4 regions of the Planococcus notacanthi genome follow, and region 2 is predicted to be linked to each of the others. Evidence: predicted binding sites of a transcription regulator. Region 2 holds the regulator's gene; each other region holds the start of a gene.
The links. Region 2 encodes LexA, which represses DNA repair genes until DNA is damaged. Its sites were predicted from a motif close to CGAACATATGTTCG; they were not measured.
Positions count from the first base shown of each region.

Region 1: a site for LexA is predicted at 1,798-1,811, ahead of QMA01_RS08240 (YolD-like family protein). Genes of this name have one in related genera too.
Region 3: a site for LexA is predicted at 2,150-2,163, ahead of uvrB (excinuclease ABC subunit UvrB). Genes of this name have one in related genera too.
Region 4: a site for LexA is predicted at 2,490-2,503, ahead of parE (DNA topoisomerase IV subunit B). Genes of this name have one in related genera too.

Region 1 is NZ_JASDCQ010000002.1:167,485-171,802, forward strand. It holds gene panB (3-methyl-2-oxobutanoate hydroxymethyltransferase) at 1-326, shown strand, start outside; gene QMA01_RS08230 (helix-turn-helix transcriptional regulator) at 505-741, shown strand; gene QMA01_RS08235 (DUF2178 domain-containing protein) at 725-1,081, shown strand; partial or broken gene QMA01_RS18210 (RNA polymerase sigma factor) at 1,464-1,676, shown strand; gene QMA01_RS08240 (YolD-like family protein) at 1,832-2,164, shown strand; gene QMA01_RS08245 (hypothetical protein) at 2,248-2,532, shown strand; gene QMA01_RS08250 (murein hydrolase activator EnvC family protein) at 2,636-3,940, opposite strand.
Region 2 is NZ_JASDCQ010000001.1:600,438-604,755, forward strand. It holds gene QMA01_RS02780 (hypothetical protein) at 247-435, shown strand; gene QMA01_RS02785 (hypothetical protein) at 583-1,014, shown strand; gene QMA01_RS02790 (hypothetical protein) at 1,076-1,270, shown strand; gene QMA01_RS02795 (class I SAM-dependent DNA methyltransferase) at 1,368-2,102, shown strand; gene lexA (transcriptional repressor LexA) at 2,164-2,784, opposite strand; gene yneA (cell division suppressor protein YneA) at 2,950-3,267, shown strand; gene QMA01_RS02810 (YneB family resolvase-like protein) at 3,264-3,917, shown strand; gene QMA01_RS02815 (DUF896 domain-containing protein) at 3,976-4,209, shown strand; gene tkt (transketolase) at 4,297-4,318, shown strand, end outside.
Region 3 is NZ_JASDCQ010000005.1:74,302-78,619, reverse strand. It holds gene uvrA (excinuclease ABC subunit UvrA) at 1-90, opposite strand, end outside; gene uvrB (excinuclease ABC subunit UvrB) at 97-2,079, opposite strand; gene QMA01_RS15775 (IDEAL domain-containing protein) at 2,306-2,548, opposite strand; gene QMA01_RS15770 (competence protein ComK) at 2,726-3,280, shown strand; gene QMA01_RS15765 (ABC1 kinase family protein) at 3,542-4,318, opposite strand, start outside.
Region 4 is NZ_JASDCQ010000001.1:1,117,888-1,122,205, forward strand. It holds gene parC (DNA topoisomerase IV subunit A) at 1-508, opposite strand, end outside; gene parE (DNA topoisomerase IV subunit B) at 505-2,475, opposite strand; gene QMA01_RS05455 (CoA-binding protein) at 2,594-3,007, opposite strand; gene plsY (glycerol-3-phosphate 1-O-acyltransferase PlsY) at 3,138-3,728, shown strand; gene QMA01_RS05465 (HesB/YadR/YfhF family protein) at 3,751-4,050, shown strand; gene QMA01_RS05470 (hypothetical protein) at 4,309-4,318, opposite strand, start outside.

The DNA of each region.
Region 1 (4,318 bases), on a different contig from region 2:
AAGCGGCAGGAGCCTGCATGCTCGTTCTCGAATGCATTCCTTACCAATTGGCGCAAAAAGTCACCGCAGCATTGACGATACCGGTAATCGGCATTGGAGCCGGCAGTGAAACAGACGGACAAGTCTTGGTTTATCACGACGTCCTGAAGTACGGAACCCATCATTTGCCGAAATTCGTGCATTCTTACGCGGAAACCGGGGACTTGATGAAAGACGGCCTGACCCAGTACGTCGACGAAGTAAAAACCGGCGCTTTTCCTGCAGAAGAACACCGCTTTACAATGAAAGAAGAAGAACTTCAACAATTGTACGGAGGAAAAGAATAGAAAGAAGAATACCCGGCATCTTGAAAAAGATGCCGGGTTTTCATGTGTTTTTATTGAAGAACCATATACGGATTCTTATGTAATAATAGCAAGAAATAAAAATATTATTTTATTAAGTATAAGTTTACTTTACTTTTATAAAGAATTTATTTATTATATTTTCTAAGAGGTGATGATCATGAAGAAAGATTTTGGGGACTCGATATCCAATAAGGTTTATGAATATCGGGTGCTCGCCAGAATGTCCCAGCAAGAATTAGCGGAAAAAGTGGGAGTTTCCAAACAAACCATCTTTGTTATGGAAAAAGGGAATTATGTTCCAACCTTGCTGTTAGCTTTCCGAATTGCCGACTTTTTTAAGGTTGATGTAAACGATGTATTTACTTATGTAAAAGGAGATGGTCAAAACGAATGATTTTTTCGCGAATATCCATCACGCTATTTTCGATCCTTTTAGGGCTTGGGCTGAACAATCTACTGGGAATTGGAATATTCTCATCGGGATTGGGTTTTTACTGCTCATGGGCAGTCTGATTCTTCTTTATGTGTCTTATAAGAAGATGGGGGAAAGCGATGAACGGACAAATCAATTGTCTTTAAAGAGCTGCTACTGGATGCTGTTGGCCATCATTTTATGTGACATCATCTTTCCGAAAGAGTATATGTGGACAATCTTTTTCCTGTTTAAATATTCGTTGGCATTTTTAGCTGGCGGTATCTGTCTGACTGTCCAGTATAAAAGGGATTTTGCATAAAAACTATTAGACATGGATAGAGGGGAGAAGATGTGGATCGACTACATTCTCTCTTCTTTTTGTTTATGCAGAGGACTTCAGTGCTGCACTGAAGTTCTTTTTTTTGTTTCTTAAAGGCCATCCTTTACTAGTTTTGATTTTAATTAAAAAAATATTCATAGAACTAAAGATGGGAAAAATCTATGGAATGATAAGGGAAAGAAAATTTTTTAAAGGATTTTGTAACGAAATAAATGCTTGAGGTATTAATACTAAGAACAGCAAGAAAGCGAGGGCAGTGATGAATAAGCTTAATGAAGAATACGAAAAACTTCACCCAAAAATCTATGCGTTTTTCTATGCGAAGACAGGCAAACAGGCGGCGGCTTAAGACCTTTGCCACGATACCTTTTATGAAGCGTGTAAAAGTATAGCGTCTTTTAATAACCATTCCACACTGTCCACGTGGATCTTCTCGATTGCGAATAACTTACTGAAAAAATATTATCGAAAAAACAAGTATCAGCAAAGCTTAATGCAAGAATTCGCAGAGATTCCAGAGGCTGAAATCCATTCGCTGGAAGAGTTGGTAGAAATCAATGAAGAACAAAACTAACATATTGAAAAGTATTGAAAGAGAGGAAACTGAAAACCTTCTTCTCTTTTTTTGCAGTTCTTCTTCAAAATAAAAAAACTTCTCTAAAATAGAGCAATTCCTCTTTTAAATGGGTATAATAAGAACAAATGTTCTTATTAAAGGGAGTGTAAGATATGGAGCAAAGAAGCATTACCGGCAAAAAAAATGAAAGAAGACAAACAAGGTGGGATGGCCTTTTCGTATCGGAACATGCATGGAATTCCATTAATGATCCGCAGCCGATGCTCAGCGCCGATGAACAAAGGGCTATCATTGGTATGCTGATAGTAGCCTGCGAACGGCAGTGCATGGTATTTATTCAATCCTGGCAGGACCGTCATTTCCACTATCACCGTTGCATAATTCAAAAGCTGGACCAAGAGCGGTGGACCATTACCTATGAAGATGCGTTCGGCGAGCGGCGACTGCCAATCGGTATGATTACATCTATACATATGCTTGATTGAATGATAAATTCTTTGTATCTATATCTTAATTATCGTAATAAAAAGATGCAGTTAAAGTAAACTTGAATCTTAGGAGGAGAAAAATGCATAGAATCAGCAAGCAGGAAGAAAACGAATTTCCGCTATTTACTACTCACGAAGAAGCGATAAAATTCTTTGAAGAGAAGTATGGAGAGAAATTTGTATTTGAAGAGTCTTCAGATACCAGTGATGGATTGTGTTTCTTCTATCGGTTAATTACAGACGAAGAGGCCTATATAAAAGGGATATCGGACTTGAACTCTACTGGATATATAGGAATTGAGTTTAAAAATAGCTATCAACCGATCCAAATTATGGAGAACGGCAGTATACAAATCGATCATTAAGAAAAATATTCAATCGAAGCATCCAAAACGATTAAACTGCTACATAGAGAAAAATAGAAAGAAAAAACCGGCATCTCCTGAGAGAAGCCGGTTTTTTAACATGTTATCGAACGTAAGGAGCAGGATTGACCGCATTTGAACGTGCGCCATTCCAAGGTCCTACGTGAATTTCAAAGTGAAGGTGTGTGCCTGTAGAACGGCCTGTGTTACCCATGCCGCCCACTTGCTGGCCTTGTCCAACTGATTGTCCAACAGATACATTGATCGAGCTCATGTGGCCATAAACGGTAGCGTGTGTCTGGCCGTTGATGGAATGTGTCAGGATGACCACGTTTCCGTATCCGCCCATATTGCCGGCGTAGGACACCATACCGCTCGCTGCGGCAACAATTGGTGTTCCAGGTGAGTTCGCGATATCCATTCCAAGGTGTGATTCTGCTCCGGCACCGATGTCACGGCCACCGAATCCAGAAGTGAAGCGTCCTGTTGAAGGAAGGATAAATGTTGAGCTGCCGGCTTTTGAAGATACCGAAGCTTGTGTAACAGTTGAAGCAGGTGCTGATGCAGACGCTGCTGCCTGGCGTTGAGCTTCCGCTTTGCGTGCTGCGGCTTCTTTAGCCAATCGTTCCTGCTCTGCTTTTCTGGCAATTTCCGCAAGACGTGCTTGTTCTGCGCCAATTTTCTTCTCGAGGTCTGCATTGATGTTCATCGTTTTCGCATGTTCTGCTTGCAGCGATGATTTTTCGTTAGCTAAGCGTGCCTGCTCTGCTTTCAAATCTTTCTCAAGCTGAGCCTGTTCGTTTTTCTGTGCATCAAGTGAATTTTTCAAGTTGACCAATTCGGCCTTTTTGGCTTCCTGTTCAGCTAGTTTCGTTTCCACTTCCGCTTTTTGTTCAGCTAAAAGTTTTTTATCGGCTGCTTGCTCACGCATGATTTCGCGATCCGCTTCGATTAAGATGTTGACTGCTGAAAAACGGTCAATGAAATCTACAAAGCTGTTTGCTCCAAGAAGTACATCTATGTAATCAACTGAACCTCCGCTCAACTGAATAGCACGTGCGCGTTCTTTCAAAAGCTCTTCACGTTCTGCAATTTTTCTTTCCAATTCTTCAATAGACTTTCTCAATTCATCGATTTCGATTTTTGTTTGATCGATTTCTGCTTGAGCAACGTCGATTTTGGTTTGTGTTTCGATGATTTGGTTATCTAACTCGCGGATTTTTGCGATGATTTTTTCGAGTGTGGATTGGTTTTGGGAGATTTCGTTGGTTTTCTGTTGAATCCCGGAGTTCAATTCACTTTGTTTCTGTTGAATTTCTTGTTGCTTTTTCTCTAAATCACTTAGTTTATCAGCGCTTGCAGTTGGTAAGAACATGGTTAGCGCCAGTAAAGCCGATAATGCGATCATCAGACATTTAGCTAATGGTTTCAAACTCTTGTGCTCCTTTCGATTTCCGTGGCTATTTATAATTATCGTGAAAAATTATTATGAGTCGATTGATTTTTCTTGGCGGTTGCCAAATGAAAAATCCAGCAGACCCATTGTAACACCACATAAACGTCTTTATTATTACAGTTTCTTATCATTTTGACTGCTAAAATGACAAAGTGTCTGATAAAGGGCGCTAAAACAATGATTTTTAATATAAATATGACATTTTGGTGAAATATTAATTGAAGGCGATAAAACTTTGGTGATTATTTGCTTTTTTTGGTAGTAGATTTACTGGAGGAAGAAAGTAGCGGAAGGTAAAGTAGGAAAAAAGATCATAAAAAAACCTTTCCC
Region 2 (4,318 bases):
AAGAAAGATTCCAGAGGCAAGCGGATATCTCCTTGTCTTGCTGTTGCTTGAAAATATCCTGATTCTAACTAAACAGGCTTAATGAAATTTATGATGAAAATATGCAGAGTATGCGAAGAATACCTTTTTTTATAGTTTACAGCCGGCGAATTAAGGTTATAATTAGTTGCAGCCTGAAAAGTTAATAACTCATACTGAATTTTTCTTTCTCTTGAAAGAAGAAGGATTTTGTGGGAGGCGATTAATTTGAGGAAAATCCAAGGACTTTCGAATCTTGTAGAATATTTGGAATCAGTGAATTATCCATTGGCTGCAGAGCAGATTACAGATTTAATGTCGAAAAGAAAGATTCCGCACCGCAAAGCATTCCAAGACACTGTGATCTTTAATTTAGAACACATTGACTGGTGGATTGCTGAGCAGCAGAAACGATGATTAATTGATGAACATGCTTGAGTAAAAGAAATAACCTTGTCGTCCGTTCTGCAAAGAACGAACTGCGAGGTTATTCTTTTTTGGTAACTTTATACACTTTTTTGCGTCTACTGTTATAATAGTCTAAAAACGGAGGGGGAATCGGCTATGCGCTTTTTAATGTCTATCATTGTTTTTTTAATCTTCTTTTCGTTTGCAGGCATTGGCACATATGTTATCGGACCCGATTTGTCGACCGACCGGCTGGTTGCCGAGGCGACAGAAGAGCTTCGGAACAACGGGCAAATGGAAAAAGTGGTGGAATATGTTGAAAGTGATCCACAAATGCTTGAATATGTAGAAGAAGCCAAAATTGCAGAGGAAGAGAGTATGCCTTTGCCATTTGAAACAACTGGAGATGCAGCGGGTACAGTCATCAAAAAGGTCGGCATTGCGGATCTGGCTAAAATGAAATCGGGAATTGAAGATGGCACGATGTCAGCAGACGAAGTGATTCAGAAGCTTGAAGAGGATTTGAATGAAGAAGAGCTGCTTGCCCTGAAAGTGATCGTATACAAGGAATTATACAAACAGCAATAATAAAGGATATATGCTAAACTGAGTCACGAAGATAAAGTAAAAGTTTAAAGGAGGCTATTGCATGAAACCGTTTCGCGTAGAGTTTTATTTTGATCAAGGCAATACCATCGTACACAATGTCCAGGCTGTAGATAAAGAATCGGCATTAAGCAAGATTCCTTCCAATGGCACTTATGAAATTTCAGATGAACAAACAGGCAATATTTATCGCATTACTATCAATTTAGTTAAATATATTATCGTCAGCGAACTGTAGAAGATTTTTTCTCGGCAAGCTGCACTTGAGGTGTTGCTTGCGCAACTCCTTTTTTTAAAAGATTTTTTGCATGACAATTCAATTGGGAGGCAAATGAATGGAGTTCAGAGGATCGAGTGCTTACGAGGAAAAAGATTTTTTGAAGAATTTTCTGCAAAGAAGAAATCGGACGGAGAGCCCTAATAACAGCATTGAAAAACCAATAATCTATGGCTTGCTTGGCAACTTTCAAAACCAGGATATACTCGATTTAGGATGTGGAGATGCTTTATTCGGAAAAGAACTGTTGGAAGCAGGAGCGCATTATTATCATGGTGTGGAAGGGTCTGAAGAAATGATCGACTTAGCGGCTGCAAATTTGGAGGGTGCCAATGCCGATCTGACATTGGCAATTATGGAGTCATTTGTTTTTCCTGAAAATACCTATGACATCGTCTCCTCTCGACTAGCCATCCATTATTTACCGGAAGTGGACGAACTATTCCGAAATGTATATGAATCCTTAAAAGCTGAGGGGAAATTTGTGTTTAGTGTGCAGCATCCACTGACGACCTCATCTTTTTCAAGTAAAATGTCAGGAGAAAAAAGAAGCAATTGGCTGGTGGACGATTACTTTAAAGAAGGAGAACGGCACGAACCGTGGATCGATAAAATTGTCGTCAAGTATCACCGAACCATTGAAAGCTATTTTACCTCTTTGACAAATGCGGGATTTAGCGTAACGAATGTTCGGGAAGGGAAGCCCGAGCGTCAAAATTTCAGTTCTGATGAAGAGTATAGTAGGAGAATGAGAATTCCTGTAATTTTAGCTTTCAACTGCCATAAACGCTAAAATGAAATTGTTTACATAATAAAAATATCCATTAAAAAAACCGGGGATTTCCCCGGTTTTTTTAATGGATTTGGCGATAAACGCCTACAACTTTACCAAGAATCGATACTTGGTCTACAATGATCGGATCCATCGATGAATTTTCAGGCTGAAGACGGAAATAATTTTCTTCTCGGAAGAAGCGTTTAACTGTTGCTTCATCCTCAGTCGTCATTGCGACAACAATGTCCCCATTATCCGCGGTCTGCTGCTGCTTAACCACTACATAATCTCCGTTCAAAATTCCGGCTTCGATCATACTTTCACCCATGATCTCCAGCATGAAGATGTGATCATCTTCAGTGCCATAACTTTGCGGAAGCGGGAAATACTCTTCCACGTTCTCAATTGCTGTAATAGGAACACCGGCAGTTACTTTACCGATTAAAGGAACATGCAATACCGGACTTTTATCGATTAACGCTTCGTCAGTGCTTATTACTTCAATGGCTCTCGGCTTGGTTGGATCCCGTCTGATCAAGCCTTTGCTTTCAAGACGTGCTAAATGCCCATGTACAGTCGAACTGGATGCAAGACCGACTGCCTCACCGATTTCGCGTACGGATGGCGGATAGCCTTTCAGCCGAACTTCCTCTTTTATAAATGACAGAATGTCTTCCTGGCGTTTGGATACTTTTTTCAACAGTTTCACCTCATTTGAGTAATTCTACTTGATTTCTACCAATAGTATACCAACTCGGGCATTGAAATGCAAACATAGGTTCGAATTTTATTCTTGACAAAAACACCTGTTCGCATTAATATGAGAACATACATTCCGAACATAAATTCTTAGGAGGCGGTTCAAATGACATTCATTCGACAAAATTCTTATCTTATCGCATTTTTCTCATTAATTGTGGTATTTACTTTTTACGCAATACTGTCCCATAATACAAACAGTACATCAATGAGCCAAGTTGAAATAGAAGAAGGCGACACGCTTTGGACTTTAGCTGAATCTTTCAGTGGCGCGACTCCCCATCATGAATGGATAGAGGAGATTATGAAAGAAAACAACCTTTCTACTCCAAAAATCATTGCAGGACAATCCCTTAAGATTCCAAGCGACCAATTGAAATTTGCTCCTGATGAGACCATTAAATTTGCAGGTGATGCTGAATGAAGAAAAATGCATTAATTTATTGCCGTGTCAGCACGACCAAAGATACGCAGGAATCCTCCCTTGAGAGACAGGAAGAAGAACTGATGAAATTTGCGTTTGAACAATCTTATAAAGTGGATGGTGTATACACCGATCAGCACAGTGGATACGAAATGGATCGTGACGGTCTGCTTGAAATGCTTAATTGCATCAAGGCAGAAAAAATCGATGCCGTTTTTATTCAGGATGAAACGCGTTTGGGCAGAGGGCATGCACGTATTGCTCTTTTGCATGTCATGAAGAAATATGGCGTGGAAGTTTATACCTTATCGGATATGGGGCCAATAGCCCTTAATGATATGGATGACATGGTGCTTGAAATTCTGGCAATCGTTGAAGAATATCAGCGCAAAATACATAATGCCAAAATCAAGCGGGGCATGAAACGCGCTGTGGAAAATGGCTATAAACCGGAAAAAAATCTAAAAGGCAAAGGCAATCCTGATGGACGGGAACGCTTGGATTTGCCTATCGATCAAATTGTCAGCCTGAAAACCAATGGGCTGACTTTCAGTGAAATTGCTGTAACCCTGCAAGGATTCGGCTACCAAGCGAGCAAGGCGACGGTTCATCGGCGATATAAGGAATACGAAAAGCTGATGAAAGACTAAAACATTGCAGAAACCTTACTTTTTTTGTACCATATGAAAAGAAGAAAGGTGGATGTCTATGTTATCACCAGACAAATTAACTAGAATTAATGAACTATCACGTAAATCGAAAACGACTGGATTATCCAAAGAAGAAGCAAAAGAACAATCTTCTTTGCGCCAGGAATATTTGCAAACGTTCCGTAAAACGATGCGTGGAACAATTGAAAATGTAAAAGTAATTGACCCGAATGGGAACGATGTAACACCAGAAAAGGTCAAAAATATTCGAGAGAATAAGTATTTGAATTAAATACTTATTCTCTTTTTCATTGTATTCTTTTCTATTGTTGACTAAACTAGAAAGGGATTATATTTTTGTTTGAGAGAGGATGTTACTATGTCAACCCACGCAGATCAAC
Region 3 (4,318 bases), on a different contig from region 2:
GACCACAAGTTTATCGCGCGGAATGACAACGTCTATATTTTTTAAATTGTGCGCACGTGCGCCTTGTATCCGTATTTCCTGATTTTTCAAGTTTCATCACCCTTCCGCTTTCAATTCAAGCACTGTATCGCGCAGCTCTGCAGCCCGTTCGAAATCAAGCGCTTTTGCCGCTTCTTTCATCTCTGTTTCAAGCAGCGTAATCAGCTTCATGCGATCTTCTTTGTTGAGCTTTTTGCCCGAAACCGCTTTTGAAACATATTCCTCGGACTCTTCCGCTGCAACAGTGGCACGGATGACATCACGGATTTTCTTCTGTATGGTGACTGGCGTAATGCCATGTTTTTCATTATATGCAGCTTGAATCGTACGGCGGCGGGTGGTTTCATCCATCGCCTTTTGCATGGAATCCGTCACTCTGTCCGCGTACATAATGACGTGTCCATGTGCATTTCGTGCCGCCCGTCCCATTGTTTGGATAAGGGAGCGTTCCGAACGAAGGAACCCTTCTTTATCAGCATCCAAAATGGTCACTAAAGATACTTCCGGGATATCCAATCCTTCACGCAACAGGTTAATCCCGACGAGCACATCGTAAACGCCCATCCGCAGTTCTCTTATGATTTCGATCCGCTCAAGCGTTTTGATCTCAGAATGCAGGTAATTGACTTTGATGCCGGCATCTTTCAAATAGGCTGTTAAATCTTCGGACATTTTCTTGGTCAATGTCGTTACCAGTACGCGCTCATTATTCTCTGCACGCTGGCGAATTTCATACATCAAGTCATCTATCTGCCCTTCAATCGGACGGATTTCGATGGTCGGGTCAAGCAATCCGGTCGGACGGATAATCTGTTCAACCATTTCCGGAGTATGTTCCATTTCGTAAGGGCCTGGCGTTGCCGATACAAAAACTGCTTGGTTAATATGCTCTTCGAATTCATCGAACGTCAATGGACGATTATCCATTGCTGAAGGCAGACGGAAACCATAATCAACCAATACTTTTTTCCGTGCCTGGTCACCATTGAACATTCCGCGTACTTGCGGCAGCGTTACATGGCTCTCATCCACGACCAATAGAAAGTCCTCTGGGAAATAATCAATCAATGTATAAGGCTGTGCGCCTGGTGGGCGAAGCGTCAAATGGCGGGAGTAGTTTTCAATGCCGGAGCAGAAGCCCATCTCACGCATCATTTCCAAGTCATAGCGCGTACGCTGTTCTAAGCGCTGCGCTTCCAGCAATTTGTCTTCGGCGCGCATTTCTTTCAGGCGCGCTTCCAATTCCTCTTCTATGTTTGCTATCGCTTTAATCATTTTGTCTTCACGTGTTACGAAGTGGGATGCCGGGAAAATGGCAACATGGTCGCGTTCGCCAATAATTTCACCCGTTAATGCATCAACTTCACGAATCCGGTCAATTTCATCACCAAAAAATTCGACGCGCAAACATCTTTCGTCACGTGAGGCCGGGAAGATTTCAACAACATCTCCACGAACGCGGAAAGTTCCGCGAATAAAATTAATGTCGTTGCGCTCATATTGAACATCCACTAGCTTCCGCAACAACTGGTTGCGTTCGATTTCCATTCCTTTACGCAAAGAAACGACCAATTCGCGGTATTCCTTCGGTGAACCAAGGCCGTAAATACAGGATACCGATGCAATGACGATGACATCGTCCCGCTCAAATAAGGAGCTTGTCGCTGAGTGGCGCAGCTTGTCGATTTCGTCATTGATGCTGGCATCTTTTTCAATGAACGTATCCGACTGAGGAACATACGCTTCCGGCTGATAATAATCGTAATAACTGACAAAATACTCTACTGCGTTATCAGGAAAAAATTCCTTGAATTCGCTGTAGAGCTGACCTGCCAATGTTTTATTGTGGGCCATGACCAGCGTCGGCTTTTTGACCTGCTGAATGACATTCGACATCGTATAGGTCTTACCTGTTCCTGTCGCTCCCAATAAAGTCTGACAACGCTTGCCGTTGATGATGCCTTGCGTCAATTCGGCAATCGCCTGCGGTTGATCGCCGGCCGGTTCATAGGGAGCTTGAAGATTGAATTCCTGTTTCATGATAAGACGTCCTTCCCTTATTTCGTTACTTCTACTTTAACATATGCCCTAAAAAACCACTAACAAAAAGCGAACGTATGTTTTTTATAAGGAAATCCGCAAAAAAAAGACAGTCCACAGACATAAAGCATAAACAACCTCTTCTCTCGCCACTTTCTATTTTTGAAAACAAAAAAGGAAGCCGGTTGGATTCCCGCTTCCTTTTTTATGGCTTTTTTACAGCCATTTATTCTGTTTCTTCATGCTGCAATGTCTGTAATTGAGCAGTATATATAGTAAATGCTTTTTGATCTTTGTTATCCAGGGCTTCGTCGATTAGGGCCATAAGCTGTGCTTCTTGTTGGGAGCGGTGCACATGTTTCAAGAACAGATCCAAATAGATGTCGTTCAGCAGTTTTTCCGCTTCCGTGATTTTTTTTGTTTGAGCCATCGCTTTCATGAAATCAGCATAAGAATAATAGTTTTCCATTCTTCTTCACCCCGAATGCTTTTCATTAGTATACATGAAGCAAATAGAAAAAATCAAGATTTATTTGAAAATTCCAACCAAATAGAAAATATTTTATTTTCAATCTAATGTGCATTGTGCAATTTCCATTTTTCATTATAATAAGGTATGTAAAGTAAATTTAGGGGGTTATTCTTCATGAGCAAAAAGAATCACAGGCCGCTTTCTTATACAATCTGCGCAAATACGTATGCCCTTTTACCCTATACGGATGGACATCGCACCTGTCTGCGCGTAATCGAAGACCGTAATGAATTTGTGGTTGAAGAAACGGTTTATAAAACAGTGACCACTTCCTGCCGGTTCTACCGTGCCTCTCTTGAAAGCGCCACTCTTTATGCCCAAAAAGCGGTCGGCGTAAAACATAAGCCACCCATCATCATTGGTGAGTATTATGGCAATCCGCTTATTTTCTTCCCGACACACTCTCCAAAGAATAAGGAATGCGTCTGGTTCAATTATGACGCCATTGACCTCATTGAAAGTGACAGCAGCGGCAAAGGCAGCATTATCTACTTAAGCAATGGTGAAACCGTATATTTGGATGTCTCGCCTATCGCTTTGCGAAATCAGCATTCATTTGCCGGATCCCTGCGCCGGTATTTCAAAAAAGCTCAACGAGTCCATAACCATCCGATGGCTTATGTGACAAAACGGACGTTTGCTCCACGTAAAGAACAGCCGCGGGATTGACTGCCTTTCCAAGATTGCACTCTCTTTCAGTAAATACAAAACTCCCTTGCTGCGCAACGCCTCCATATCCCACCTTATGCATATGGACCTTCGCTTTCTCCAGCTTTTTCACAAGACGTATTTCCGCTCCATCCACTAGCTCCAGATCATCAGCGAATTAACTGAAAAGAGTTGCCGCCTGCAGTCACTAAATGTGAAGGCAGGCGGCAACTCTTTATTGTTTCATGCATCTCTAGAAAAAATTTAACTATTATGTTGACCTTATTTGATCGACCGGTACACCCATAAGGAGCCGACGAAAAATACCGACGAAACCCAAAGGTAAGGTTCGTTCCAGAACCAGATTGAAATGGACATCCCCGAAAACGATAGAATGGTGAATATTCCAGCAAACATCCGGGATTGCAGATTTCTGCGGTGCTCCCGTTCCCGGCCGTCCCGATTTTCAAGGTAATGGCGCATCCGTTCAGGCTCTTCCAAATAGTTGATGACTTTCTGCGGCAATACCCGCAACGGACCCGTGGCATTCAACACCCAACGAAGGACATCTTCTTTGCCAAAGAGGCCTTTGCCTTCTTTTTGTGAAGAAGCCCATTCCAGGATTCGTGGACGGGCAAGCGCCAACAGATCCACATTGGGATCCAAAACATGAAGAACGCCGACGAATATCGAGGCCGCTCTGCCAAAAAAGGCAAATTCCGCGGGCAATTGAACCGGTTGGGTCCGAACGATTTCCTGCATGTCGTTGAGCAGGCGTTCCACAACAAAACTGTCCATCTGTGACAGCTCATTGGATTCATAGGCTGTGACGAGCCGTGAAATAGCATCTCCTAGAATTTTACGGTCCGCCTGCGGCAAAAGAAACCGCAGCTCTTCAAGCGAATCCAACACTTGATCGTAATTCTTAAAAATGACGCCTTCCGCCGCTCTTAACACCGCCTGGGAGTCTTTTTGTGTGATGGTGCCGATCATCCCGAAATCGATCAGGACGATTCCGCCATCCGGTTCCAATAGGATATTCCCGCCGTGCGGATCTGC
Region 4 (4,318 bases), 520 kb from region 2:
ATCCATTGACTAAAAGGTTCGGAAAACGTGCTGGCAGAACGGTCGGCTCCATATCCGAATCATCAAAGTTCGGAATGAAGTCAACGGTGCGTTTGTCGATGTCCCGCAGCAATTCAGATGAAATCGCTGACAGGCGTGCTTCTGTATAACGCATTGCAGCCGGCGAATCGCCGTCCATCGATCCGTTGTTGCCGTGCATTTCAACGAGCATGTGGCGGATCTTCCAGTCCTGGCTTAAGCGAACCATCGCTTCATAAACCGAACTGTCACCATGTGGATGGTAGTTACCGATAACGTTACCGACAGTTTTTGCTGATTTCCGGAACGCTTTATCATTGGTATTGCCTTCGTGGTACATAGCATATAAAATCCGGCGCTGAACGGGTTTTAAGCCGTCACGGGCATCCGGCAGTGCACGGTCCTGGATGATGTATTTGCTGTAACGGCCAAACCGATCACCGATTACTTCTTCCAGTGGCAAATCTTGAAATCGTTCGGTTTGTGTCATACAAGTTCCTCCTCAGCGTGAATCAAATCATTTTCAAGAATATTGCTGTCTTCTTCCAGTCCGAAGTCGACATTGTTTTCAATCCAGCGGCGTCTTGGCTCCACTTTGTCACCCATTAGCGTCGTGATGCCGCGTTCTGCACGGGCACTGTCTTCAATGGTTACGCGGATCAGCGTCCGTGTTTCCGGGTTCATGGTGGTTTCCCACAATTGGTCTGCGTTCATCTCACCCAGACCTTTATAACGCTGCAGCATATAGCCTTTTCCGACTTTTTTGATGGATTCATCAAGATCGGCTTCTGTCCATGCATAGTCGATCACTTCTTTTTTGCCGATGCCTTTGGAGACTTTGTACAGTGGGGGCAAGGCGATGAAGACTTTGCCTGCTTCAATCAAAGGCTTCATGTAGCGGAAGAAGAACGTCAGCAGCAGCACTTGGATGTGCGCACCATCTGTATCGGCATCCGTCATGATAATGACTTTGTTATAAGCGATGTCGTCGATTGAAAAATCCGAAGATACCCCACCGCCGATGGCATGGATAATGGTCGAGATTTCTTCGTTCTTCATGATTTCCTCAAGTTTTGCTTTTTCAGTGTTGACGACTTTCCCGCGCAGCGGCAAAATCGCTTGGAATGTCCGGTCGCGCCCCTGTTTTGCAGAGCCGCCGGCCGAATCTCCCTCCACCAGGTACAATTCATTTTTTGCAGCATTTCGGGATTGGGCAGGCGTCAATTTACCGGATAACAAAGCATCCGATTTTTTTCGTTTCTTGCCGTTTCGTGCGTCTTCCCGTGCTTTTCTGGCGGCCAGGCGAGCCTGTGATGCCCGAATCGCTTTGCGTACCAGAGATGCGCTGAGATCGGCGTTTTCTTCCAGGAAATACATTAACTTTTGGGACACGACCGAATCGACGATGCTCCGTGCTTCGCTCGTACCCAGCTTGCTTTTCGTCTGTCCTTCAAATTGCAGCATCCCTTCGGGAATACGGACAGAAACGATAGCTGCCAATCCTTCGCGGATATCCGAGCCTTCCAGGTTCTTATCTTTATCTTTCAAGAGATTTATTTTTCTTGCGTAATCATTGAAGACTCGGGTCATCGCTGCTTTTGCGCCGGTTTCATGTGTACCGCCGTCACGAGTGCGGACGTTATTGACGAATGACAAAATCGTCTCGGAATAGCCATCGTTGAATTGGAAAGAAAACTCGATTTCCATCTCATCCTGCTGCCCCTCGATATAAGCCACTGGATGCAGCACATCTTTTTCTTCGTTCAAATAAGAGACAAATGCCTCAATACCGGTTTCGTAATGGAAAACATCCTTGGCTTCTGTCCGTTGATCGAACAGCTCGATCTTCAGTCCTTTCAGCAAGAAAGCCGATTCGCGAAGACGTTCTGACAATGTTTCATAATTGTATTTGCTTACAGAAAAAATGGCGTCATCCGGCAAAAAGTGAATGACTGTACCGGTTTCTTTCGTTGAACCGATTTCTTCCAATGTGGTGACCGGCTTGCCGCCATTTTCAAAACGTTGGCGGTATTTTTTGCCGTCGCGGTAAATAGTGACTTCCAAAAACTTGGACAGTGCATTGACCACTGACGCACCAACTCCGTGCAGGCCTCCGCTTGTTTTATAGCCGCCTTGCCCGAATTTCCCTCCAGCATGCAAAACCGTCAAAATCACTTCTGGTGTGGGTTTGCCGCTGCGGTGCATTCCTGTAGGCATGCCGCGTCCATAATCCCGGACACTGATGCTATTGTCTTCGTGGATCGTAACGGTGATTCTGTCTCCGTAGCCTGCAAGCGCTTCATCAACTGAGTTATCAACAATTTCATAGACTAAATGATGAAGTCCGCGTGTGTCCGTCGAACCGATATACATTCCCGGCCGTTTTCTGACGGCATCTAAGCCCTCGAGTACTTGGATCGCTTCTTCGTTGTATGCCGTGCTTTGAATTTTAGCCATCTAATTCCCTCCAACAAACATCTGTTCGTATAATTCTCTCTCTTAATCGTATTCTATTCTATGGCCATCTGTCAAACTTCATAGAAAAAGAGCGCTGGGCGCTCTTAGCGGTAATGCCTTATTTCAAAATGGCGTGTTCCACTTTGATGCAGCGGTCCATGATGACCGTATAGCCTGCATCAGCCAATCGATTAAATACATTTTCATCCACTACATTCAATTGTGTCCAAAAAACTGGACAATCGATTTTCACAAATTCATCAGCGATATCTACCAAAAACTCACTGCGCCGGAAAACGTTGACGATATCCACTTTTTCTGGAATATCACTCAAAGAAGCGTAACTTTTTTCGCCCAGTACGGAATCTGTCTGCGGATTAACTGGGATAATGCGATAACCGGCCCGTTGCATAGCTTCCGAAACCATATAGGATGTTCGGCTCGGATTAGGGCTGAGCCCGATTACAGCGATGGTTTTCGCATTGTCGAGTACGTTTTTGATTTCTTCACGGCTAGGATTGTTCAAGATGATCACCTGTCCTTTTTATTCTATCATACACGATTTCGTCTTGCCTGTTGAATAATCTGCCATCTATTGTTCAAAGATCTTCAGTCATGGTAAACTGATACTACAAAATAAGGTTGTTTTAAAGGAGTTTATCATGAGTACATTGCTTCCTATTCTATTAGCTTACCTGCTCGGCTCAATTCCATCTGCTCTGTGGATCGGAAAGTTATTCTACAATACCGATATTCGCACAAAAGGAAGCGGCAACCTGGGCGCCACCAACACATTCCGGACTCTCGGCAAAAAAGCAGGCATTGTCGTTACGCTGCTGGATATCCTGAAAGGGACCGCTGCTACATTGATTCCCCTGTACATTGCTACTGATATCCATCCATTGATATTCGGGGTCGTTGCAGTCATTGGCCATATCTATCCTGTATTCGCCAAATTTAAAGGCGGAAAAGCAGTTGCAACTTCAGGCGGCATTCTGTTGGGCTACCAATGGCCACTATTCATCATGGCAGTTGCAGTGCTATTGATTGCATTGAAAATCACTAAAATGGTGTCTTTGTCTTCAATCATCTTGGCCGTGGTGTTCATCATCTACACCACCATCTATGGAGTGATCACCGGTGATTACTTGTTTATGGTCGTCATCTACATTTTAGCGATTTTCATCATTTTCCGCCACCGGGCTAATATTTCCAGAATCCGTGCGGGTACAGAACCAAAAATCAACTGGTAACATCTGCGAAAGGACGTGCCATATGCAAATCAAAATCAGTGACGACGCATTCAATTGGTTTAAGGAAGAAATGGAAGTGTCTCCCGGTGAGTCGGTAAGGTTTTTTGTCCGCTACGGAGGTGCAAGCAAGCTTCAGCCCGGATTTTCATTGGGCGTCACTAAAGATCAGCCCCATGAAATGGATGTTCAGGTGGAGGAAGACCAAGTCACCTACTTTATTGAACAAAGCGATGTCTGGTATTTTGATGGACACGATCTTCAGGTCACGGTTAATGATGACCTGCACGAACTTGATTATTCATACTCTAAACAGAACGCTTAAATGAATGAATAGTTGGTTGTTTTATACATTCTCATGCATATAAGCATAAAAGCTGCCGTTAACTGTCTTGATTTTGACAGTTGACGGCAGCTTTTTCGATGTATTCCGGACAAATTCCAGACTGGTTTAGATGTTCAAAACCTGGGAATTGCAACAAAATTTATCAGTTGAATAATATTGCTACACGTATTCCCCCGAAAATCACGAGTCTTTTCGTCCGCACATCTTTCGGCAATTCGAGTAGAATAAAGAGTTTTTTTACCGATGA